2 regions of the Comamonas aquatica genome follow, and region 2 is predicted to be linked to the other one. Evidence: riboswitches for the same ligand, from Rfam matches in the RefSeq annotation. Region 2 holds a riboswitch; the other holds the start of a gene.
What was found. A riboswitch is a leader RNA that binds a small molecule or an ion and turns the genes downstream of it on or off. The one in region 2 is predicted to bind cobalamin.

Region 1 (4,857 bases), 940 kb from region 2:
CCCAGCAGCAGCACGGCCCCGCCCAGCGCACTGGGCAGCAGCAGGCGCGAAGGCCGGTAGCCCACAAGGCTGCGGAACAGGTGCGGCACCACCAGCCCGATGAAGCCGATGGACCCCGTCACCGCCACGCTGGCACCCACGCACAGCGCCGTGCCGGCAATCACCTGCGCGCGCAGCCGCGGCAGGTTCACGCCCATGCTGGCGGCCTCGTCCTCGCCCAGCGTCAGCGCATCCAGTTGCCGGCCGCTGCCGGCCAGGATCAGCAGCCCCAGCGCAATGAACGGCAGGCACAGCCGCACCTCGTCGAAGCTGCGGTCGGCCAGCGAGCCCATCAGCCACAGCACGATGTCCTGCATGTCGGTGGGCGTGGGGGCCAGGTTGATGGCCAACGACGTCAGCGCCGCCATCAGCGAGGACATGGCCACGCCCGCCAGAATCAGGGTCAGATTGCTAGCGCCCCGGCTGGCGATGCGGTAGAGCACCAGGGTGGCGGCGGCCGCGCTGGCCATGGCCACCGTGGGCAACAGCCAGGCATTCCAGTGCCACAGCCCGAAATAGATGCACAGCACGGCACCCAGGCCGGCGCTGGAGCTGACGCCCAGCAGGCCGGGCTCTGCCAGCGGATTGCGCAGCAGGCCTTGCAGGGCCGCGCCCGCGACACCCAGCGACATGCCCACCAGCACCGCCAGCACCACGCGCGGCAGGCGGATTTCCTGCACGATGGCCTGGTGGCGCACGGCCAGATCGCTGGCGCCTGCAGGCTGCCAGGCAGCCGCCCACCAGTCCGCCACCCCGATGGACACCGAACCGATGCCCAGGGAGATGCCGGCCAGCACCAGCAGCAGGGCCAGCAGCCCGGTGTTCAGCAGCCAGACACGGGGCATGCCGGTGCGCGGGGTCCAGCGCATCATGGCGCCCCCTCGCGCAGCGCCACCCGGGCGGCAGGCCGCGGCAAGGCGTCGATCTGGGCGGCCACCGACTCGGCCGCCTCGATCAGTTGCCAGTTGCTGCAGCCCCAGTCGTTGTGCTGCAGCACCACCACGGGGATGTGCTGCAGCAGCTTTTGCATCTGCGGATGGCGGCTCAGCCCGGAGCGGGCGTAGGCCGCGTCATTGACCAGCCCGGGGGTGATGAAGATGTCGGGCGGGTTCTGCACAATGCGCTCCAGGTCGATGCGCCCCCAGCCCTGCAGGCCCAGCGCGCTGGCATGGTTGCGCAGGCCGGCGGCCGTCAGCACGGCGTCCACATGCGTCTGCGCCCCCGCGCTGCCGCCATTCGGGCGTAGGTACAGGACCTTGAAAGGCCGCGGTGTGGCGCGCAACTGCGCCAGCCTCGCGGACAGGCTGTCCAGCAGCGCCTGCGCTGCGGCCTCGCGCCCCAGGGCCTGGCCCATCTTGCGCGTGCTGCTGAAGATGCCCTCCCAGTCGGTGGGAAACGGCACCGTCACGATCTGCACGCCATGGCGCTGGAGCAAGGCCGTCTGGTGCCGGGCATTCCAGCGCCGCGAGGCCAACACCACCTGGGGCTGCAGGTGCAGCACGTCCTCCGCCGTCGCTTCGTTGGCGGGAAACTGCCGGGCCTGGGCGGCCAGGGAAAAGCGCTGCGCATCCTGGCTCTGGCGCGACAGCGACAGGATCTGCTGCGGCGCCGCCAGGCTCAGCGCCAGGGTGTCGGCGCAGATGTTGGTGGACATCAGTGTGGGCAGCGCCCCCGCCCCCACGGCCATGGGCAGGCCGGCGCACAGCGCCAGCAGCATAGCTCGCAGCGGTGGCCGCATCAGAAGTCCACGCCCGCCTGCGCCTTCACGCCGGCCTGGAAGGCATGCCGGGTGTCGGCGATCTCGCTGACCGTGTCCGCCAGCGCCAGCAGCGGTGCCGGCGCACTGCGGCCGGTGATGACCACCGATTGCCCGGCGGGGCGGCGCTCCAGCGCCTGCAGCAGCTCGGGCAGCGCCAGATAGCCGTACTGCAGCATGAAGGTCAGCTCGTCGAGCACCACCAGGCGCAGGCTGGGGTCGGCCAGCATGCGCTGCGCCGCCTGCCAGGCCTGGTTGGCGGCGGGCAGGTCGGCGTCCCAGTCGCTGCGCTGCCAGGAACAGCCCGTGGCCATGGCGTGGTAGTCCACCTGGGCCCTCGCCCCCTGCCCCAGCAGCCCCTGCTGCTGCAAAAAGGTGACTTCGCCCGAGGCGTGGGTGCCCGTGATGAACTGCACCACGCCGGCGCGCAGGCCATGGCCCAGGGCCCGGTACAGCATGCCGAAAGCCGAGGTGGTCTTGCCCTTGCCATGGCCGGTCAGCAGCACGACGATGCCGCGCTCGACCTGGGCGCGCGCCATGGCAGCCTGCACCTGGGCTTTCTTGTCCTGCATGCGTTCGGCATGCTGTTGTTTGAACGTGAGGTCCATGCTCTCCCCGAGCCATTTCCATGGAAAGGCATGCCCATACGGGAAGGTGGTGTGTGTGTGCGGCGGGCCGGCGCCCCGCCAAGGCGGGATGGAACCTGTCAGCAAACGGCCCACACCCCGTGGCATACAACTGCGTGCCAACAGGTCGGTATTCTGGCTTGCCGTCATACAGCGCACACCGCCTTCCCGGGGGGCACCCAGTGGCATCGAAGTGTGTCTGTCAGGCTTACAGCAGCGGGGGCTGCGCCGGAATGCTCTACACCAGGGGTGCGAGGTCACCGGACTTCCCGTTTCACCCCACGCACGCGGGTGCGGCAGGGCTCCTGTTGGAGTCTGGATTATAGAAGCAGAAGCGACTGCCGGCCCTGCGGCGCAGACCGCGGGCGGCAAGCGCTACAGCGCGCATTGCATGTGGATGGTGTGCCAGGGCGCGGCCGTTTCGCGCTGCACCACCTGAAAGCCCTGCTGCTGCCAGAACTCCAGCGCGCCCGGCAGGAACGGGTGCGTGTGCAGGTACAGCAGTTGCACCCCCTGGGCGATGGCATGCTGGCGCACGTGGTCCATCAAGGCCACAGCCAGCCCCTGCCGGCGCCACACCGGGGCGACGAACAGGCGCACCACCTCCACCACGCGCAGCGCGCCGAAATCCAGTTGCGCGAAGCGTCCATCGTAGGCGCGGTAGGCAATGCTGCCCACCATGCCGTGCTGCGGATGCCGGGCCGCCCACATGCCGCCCGTGCCCGCCGCGTACACCTGCTCAAAATGCTGCAGATCCGCGGGGGTTTGCTGCGGATCCACCAGCGTGCCGAACATCTGCTGGCGGGCCATGTGCAAGAAGTCCTGCACCGCCTCCAGGCGGTGGACGGGCGCAATGGCCATGCATTCGGGAAGGGACATATCAGACTGGAAACAGGTGTCCACGCAGACGGTGCCTGCGCCAGACGCTACAAAATCAGCTACATTACCCGAACTTTGGTTCCGCAAGGACATGCGCCAGCCACCGCCAGCCGCATGAGGGAATCCAATGACCGCCACCCGCTTCAGGGGCTGGCGGCCGAATGGAACTGCCCCCGCAACTGTAGGCAACGAGCCCGCCCCATCCGCCACTGAATCCACATTCGGGAAGGCGGGGCGACGCGATGACGTGCCAGTCAGGAGACCTGCCAAAGCACCAACCATCGATTGCCGGCGGGGTGTCCGGGAAGTGAGCAATGTCCCGTGGACCTGCCTGCCAGGGCCTTTCGGGGTCCCGCGCGCCGCAGGGGTGTTGCCAGTGCTTCCAGGGGTACCCGCTTTTTCTGGAAAGAAGCCCCCTGATGCTGCCTCGACGCCTTGCCTACGCCACCCTGCTGGCCACCGCCCTGTCTGCCCACGCTGCGGACTACCCGCTGCAGTTGCAGAACTGCGGCCATCGCCTCCACCTGGACCGGGCACCGGCCTCGGTGGTCACCATCGGCCAGGGCGGCACGGAAATGCTCTATGCCCTGGGTCTGGGTGACAAGGTGGTGGGCACCGCCCTGTGGTTCAACCCCGTGCTGCCGCAGTTCAAGGCCATCAACGACAAGGTGCCGCGCCTGTCGGACAACATTCCCAGCTTCGAGTCGGTGATCGGCAAGCGCCCGGCCCTCGTGGTCTCGCAGTTCGAGTGGATGGTGGGCAAGGACGGCGTGGTCGCCACGCGCGAGCAGTTCCATGACCTGCGCATCGCCACCTACGCCATGCCTACCGATTGCGAAGGCAAGAACAACCTGGTCGGCGCCGACGGCACGCGCACGGCCAGCTACGACGTCCAGACCCTGTACAAGAGCATCCGCCAGTTGGCCGAGATCTTCGGCGTGCCGGCGCGCGGCGCGCAGCTGGTCCAGAGCCTCAGCGACCGCCAGGCCCAGGCCGTGGCCAAGGTCCAGGGCGCGCAGCGCCAGCAGCTCACGGCGGCGCTGTGGTTCTCCAGCGCCGACCTGGCAGCCGACCCCTACATGGCCGGCAAGAACGGCGTGGCCGGCTACATGATGCAGACCCTGGGCCTGCGCAACATCGTCAGTTCGACCGAAGAGTGGCCCACCGTGGGCTGGGAGACCGTCGCCAAGGCCAACCCGTCGGTGCTGATCATCGCCCGCATGGATCGCCGCCGCTTCCCGGCCGACGACTACCAGAAGAAGCTGGAGTTCCTGCAGCAGGACCCGGTCACCCGGCACATGGACGCCGTCAAGCACCAGCGCATCGTGATCGTGGATGCCGATGCGCTGCAGGGTTCCATCCGCCAGGTGGATGGCATGGAGCAGATCGCCGAGGCGATGCTGCAGCTGCAGGGCCGCGCGAAGTGACACACGGCCGTCCACGCCGGGCCCAATGGCCCGCGCCCGGGTGCGCACGGTGCTGATGCAGACCGTGGCGCGCCCGCCTGCGCCCGCCCTGCTGCACGCGGCCGGCCTGTGGCTGCGCGGGGGTCTGCTG
Region 2 (4,857 bases):
ACAACCGCATGCCCAACCGCTGGGTGGCCGCGCAAAGCACCGATTGGAACCTTGAACCCGGGGCTTGCCAAGTCCCTGATGGTGTACAACTGTTGTGCGCCCCCGAGGCGCTGCCGTTCGCCGAGTCCAGCGTCGACCTGCTGGTCCTGCCCCACACCCTCGAACATTGCCAGGACCCGCATGCTGCCTTGCGCGAAGCGGTGCGCGTGCTGGTGCCCGAAGGGCGGCTGCTGCTGTTTGGGCTCAACCCCTATAGCCTGTGGGGGCTTCAGCATGGGCTGGAGCGTGTGCCGGAGCCTGGGTTGAACGCCTGGCGCGGCCTGCCGTACTGGCGCGTGCGCGATTGGCTGCAGGTGCTGGCCATGGACGTGGTGGCCGCCGATTTCGGTTGCCACGCCCCGGCGCTGGAGGCGCCGGCCTGGCTGCAGCGCTGGCGCTGGATGGATAGGCTGGGCAACAAGGCCTGGCCGGTGCTGGGCGGTGCATACTGCGTGCTGGCAGTGAAAAAGGTGCATGGCATGCGCCTGCTGGAGCCTGCATGGCGCAAGCGTGCGCCCGCAGCGCAGGCCCGCCCGGCGGCAGCGTGCCAGCAAGCACCACAAAGGAAAGAAATTTGAACCAAGTAGTGATTTACACGGACGGGGCCTGCAAGGGCAACCCGGGGCCGGGCGGCTGGGGCGTGCTGATGCAGGCCGGGCCGCACACCAAGGAGTTGTTTGGCGGCGAGCGCGAGACCACCAACAACCGCATGGAGCTGACCGCCGTGATCGAAGCGTTGCGCGCCCTCAAGCGCCCCTGCGATGTGACGCTGTTCCTGGACAGCGAGTACGTGCGCAAGGGCATCACGGAATGGATCCACGGCTGGAAAGCCAAGGGCTGGAAGACCTCGACCAAGCAGCCGGTGAAGAACGTCGAGCTGTGGCAGGCGCTGGATGCGCTGGTCAGCGGCGCGGGCCACCGCATCGAATGGCGCTGGGTCAAGGGCCATGCGGGCGATCCGGGCAACGAGCGGGCCGATGCCCTGGCCAACCTGGGCGTGGACCGGGCGCTGGGCAGAATTTGAAAAGATAGCGCCTGGCGCTGAATGAACAAGGGCTTCAGATAGGTTTGTATCTGAGGCCCTTTGTTTTTGTGCGGATGCAGCTCATTTTTTGTGCAGCCCTGCGCCAGGCTGCGGCACTGCTGTGCGGTGCACCATGGCCCGTCACGTCCAGTTAGAATCGCCAGCTTGCATTGTTGGTGCTCGCAACTTGGTTCGCAAGATTGCAGTTCAACGGGAAGCAGGATGGTGGGTCGGCCTTCGACCTGACCTAGCCTGCGCTGCCCCCGCAACGGTGAGTCCCTGGCGCCCGTCATAGCGCCCCTCCATCAACACAGCCACTGGGTGCCTTGAACAAGCACGTGGGAAGGCGATGGACTGAGGGACCAGCCCGGATACCGGCCAACATTCGTGTGTCTGCCCTCTGGGCAGGCATGTTTGCCCATTGTCGGCGGGGAGGCTGACACGGGTGGAATCTGGTGATGTTTCCAATGAATGTGTTCGAACAACGGCGTCAGCGTGCCTGGATGCCGGCGATGGCGTGGCGCCCGGTCTCTCTGGCGGTGGTCTGTCTAGCGGGCCTGGTGGCGCCGGCGGCCGCGGCGGCCCTGGATGAGGTGGTGGTCTCGGCCACGCGCTCCGAGCAGCGCCTGAGCGAGGTGCTGGCGGATGTGACGGTGCTGGACGGGGAGGCCCTGGAGCGCAGCGGCGCCCTGGCGCTGGAAGATGTCATGGCCAAGGTGCCGGGCATCCAGATCACCCGCACCGGTGGCCCGGGTTCGGACACCAACCTGTTCCTGCGCGGCGCGCACAAGCAGCACACGGCGGTGTATGTCGACGGCATCCGCATCGATGCCCAGAATGGCTCCGGTGGCGCACCCTGGGAGACGCTGCCGCTGGAATCGATCGAGCGCATCGAGGTGCTGCGCGGTGCGGCCGGTGCGCTGTATGGCTCGGACGCCATGGCGGGCACGGTGCAGATCTTCACCCGCCGTGGCGAGACCGGCTTCAAGCCCCATGTGTCCGTGGGCGCGGGCTCCTACGGCACCAAGAAGGGCACGGCTGGATTCAGTGGCGGGCAGGGCGCCTGGGACTATGCCCTGGGCCTGTCCTATGCCGACAGCGAGGGCTTCGATGCCAAGACCGGGGGCACCCGCCGCAACGTGGACAAGGACGGCTACGTGCGCAAATCGGCGAATGCGCGCGTGGGCCTGCAACTCAGCGCGGGCCAGCGCCTGGACGTCACGGCCCTGACCAGCGATTCGAACGCCGGTTATGACAGCCGCGCCCAGGGCAACGACGGTGCGGTCCGCACCCTGGATGCCTATGGCCTGAACTGGCAGGGCGACTGGACGCCCGCGTGGCGCACGCGTGTGGCCGTGAGCCAGTCGCGCCACGGCTACGACACCTGGACGGCCACGCACTACCGCACCGAAACCCTGCTGCGCAACTACCTGGTGCACAACGAATGGCGCAGCCGCGTGGGCACTTTCTCGGTGCTGGCCGAGCGGCGCGAGGACACGCTGGAGAACACCAGCCTGGTGGGCGGTGACGCGCGCTCGCGCCACCAGAATGCGCTGGGCCTGGGCTATGGCCTGCACTGGCAGCAGCACGCCGTGCAACTGAACCTGCGCCATGACCGGGACAGCGACTTTGGCGGCAAGCGCACGGCCACACTGGCCTATGGTTGGGACTTCGCCCCGCACTGGAAGGCCACGGCCTCGGTGGGCACCGGCTTTCGCGTGCCCACGCTGTTCCAGCGCTTCTCGCAAAACGGCGATGCCAGCCTGAAGCCCGAGGAAAGCCGCAACATGGAACTGGGGCTGCGCTGGGGCGACAAGGACCGCGCGTTCAGCGCCACGGCCTACCGCAACAAGATTGAGAACCTGGTGGTCTATGCCGCCAAGCAGGGCACCTGCCCGGTGGCGCTCAGCCAGGGCTGCTACCTGAACGTGGACGCGGCCCAGCTGGAAGGCATCACTCTGGCCGGCAACTGGCGCGCCGGCGTGCTGAAGTGGTATGCGTCGGTGGATTTCCAGAACCCACGCAATGCCCAGACCGGCCGCTTGCTGCAGCGCCGCTCGCAGCGCTATGCCACCCTGGGGGCTGAGACCACCCTGGCGGGCTGGACCCTGGGCTCCGAGCTGCAGGCGGCCAGCCGTCGCTTCAACGACGATGCGGAGGCCGTCAAGTCCCTGGGTGGCTACACCCTGGTGAACCTGTCCGCCTCGCGCCAGTTGGCCAGGGACTTCACGCTGACCGCGCGCATCGACAATGCGCTGGACCGTGACTACACCCTGGTCAAGGACTACGCCACCGCCGGGCGTACGCTGTGGCTGGGCGTGAAATGGATGCCCTGGTAACCGCCGACGCCGTATCTGCCCGCCGTGGCCCTGGCGGGCACCCCCGAGAGCTTGCATGTCACCACTGATCACTCCTCCATCCCCTCCCGTGCACCACTGCGTGGCGGTGCTGATTGCCGCCCCCGCTTCGGGCCAGGGCAAGACCACCATCACCGCGGCGCTGGCGCGCTGGCATGCCCGCCAGGGGCGCCGCGTGCGGGTCTTCAAGTGCGGGCCGGATTACCTGGATCCGTACTGGCACCAACTGGCCAGCGGGGCCACGGTGCACAACCTCGATGGCTGGATGGTGGGCATGGATGAGGTGCGCGCACGCCTGCATGCCGCGGCCGCGCAGGCCGATGTGATCCTGATCGAAGGCGTGATGGGCCTGTTCGACGGTAGCCCCACGGCGGCCGATCTGGCCACCCAACTGGGCGTGCCGGTGCTGCTGGTGGTCGATGCCTCGGCCATGGCGGGCAGCTTTGGTGCGCTGGTGCTGGGCATGCAGCAGTACCAGCCGGGCGTGCCCTGGGCCGGCGTGCTGGCCAACCGCGTGGCCACCGGCATGCACACGCAGATGCTGCAAAGCAGCCTGCGCGACCCGCAGCTGTGGCTGGGCGGCTTGCAGCGCATGGGGCCGGGCAAGGACGCGCAACTGCTGCCCGAGCGCCACCTGGGCCTGGTGGCGGCGCACGAGCTGCCCGATGCCATGGCGCGCCTGAATGCCGCGGCCGATGCCCTGGCCGACACGCCCCTGGGGCGCATGGACTGGCAGGACTGGCAGCGCTGGTCGGTGGCGTTTGCAGCCCCGGCGCAGCCCGTGGCAGCCCCCCAGCCCTGGCTGCGCGGGCACACCGTGGCCGTGGCCAGCGATGCGGCGTTCAGCTTCATCTACCCCGCCAACCTGGACTGCCTGCAGGCCATGGGCGCCAACCTGGCCTTCTTCTCGCCCCTGGCGGGCGAGCGCCTGCCGGTGTGCGATGCCGTCTGGCTGCCCGGTGGCTACCCCGAATTGCACGCCGCCACCCTGGCGGCCAACACCGGGCTGCAGGCCGACCTGCAGCAGCACGTGCAGGCCGGCAAGCCCGTGTGGGCCGAATGTGGCGGCATGCTGGCCCTGGGCCAGCGCATGACCGATACCCAGGACCAAAGCCAGCCGCTGTGGGGCATCCTGCCGGGTGAGGCGCGGATGCAGGAACGCTTGGCCGGCCTGGGCATGCAGCAGTGCGCGCTGCAGGGTGGGGTGCTGCGTGGGCACACCTTCCATTACTCGCGCTTCACCTGCCAGGCGGCCGAGGTGGCGCGCACCAGCCGCCCCCGGCAGCCGGTGGCGCCCGACAAGGGCGAGGCCATCTACCAGCACGGCAGCGTCCATGCCAGTTACTTCCATGCCTGGTTTCCCTCGCACCCGCGTGCCGTGGCCGCCTTGCTGGGGGCCGAGCCCGTGCAATGGGACACGGCCGCACAGCCATAATT

Region 1: another riboswitch for cobalamin. It lies ahead of cobO (cob(I)yrinic acid a,c-diamide adenosyltransferase); the one in region 2 lies ahead of KAQ61_RS10270 (TonB-dependent receptor domain-containing protein).

What each region holds. Positions count from the first base shown of each region.
Region 1 is NZ_CP072916.1:1,217,347-1,222,203, reverse strand. Features, by position in the region: gene KAQ61_RS05830 (FecCD family ABC transporter permease) at 1-911, opposite strand, end outside; gene KAQ61_RS05825 (ABC transporter substrate-binding protein) at 908-1,777, opposite strand; gene cobO (cob(I)yrinic acid a,c-diamide adenosyltransferase) at 1,777-2,403, opposite strand; cobalamin riboswitch at 2,530-2,745, opposite strand; gene KAQ61_RS05815 (GNAT family N-acetyltransferase) at 2,797-3,300, opposite strand; cobalamin riboswitch at 3,360-3,585, shown strand; gene KAQ61_RS05810 (ABC transporter substrate-binding protein) at 3,720-4,727, shown strand; gene KAQ61_RS05805 (FecCD family ABC transporter permease) at 4,753-4,857, shown strand, end outside.
Region 2 is NZ_CP072916.1:2,160,786-2,165,642, reverse strand. Features, by position in the region: gene KAQ61_RS10280 (class I SAM-dependent methyltransferase) at 1-617, shown strand, start outside; gene rnhA (ribonuclease HI) at 614-1,063, shown strand; cobalamin riboswitch at 1,235-1,460, shown strand; gene KAQ61_RS10270 (TonB-dependent receptor domain-containing protein) at 1,522-3,402, shown strand; gene KAQ61_RS10265 (cobyrinic acid a,c-diamide synthase CobB) at 3,458-4,855, shown strand.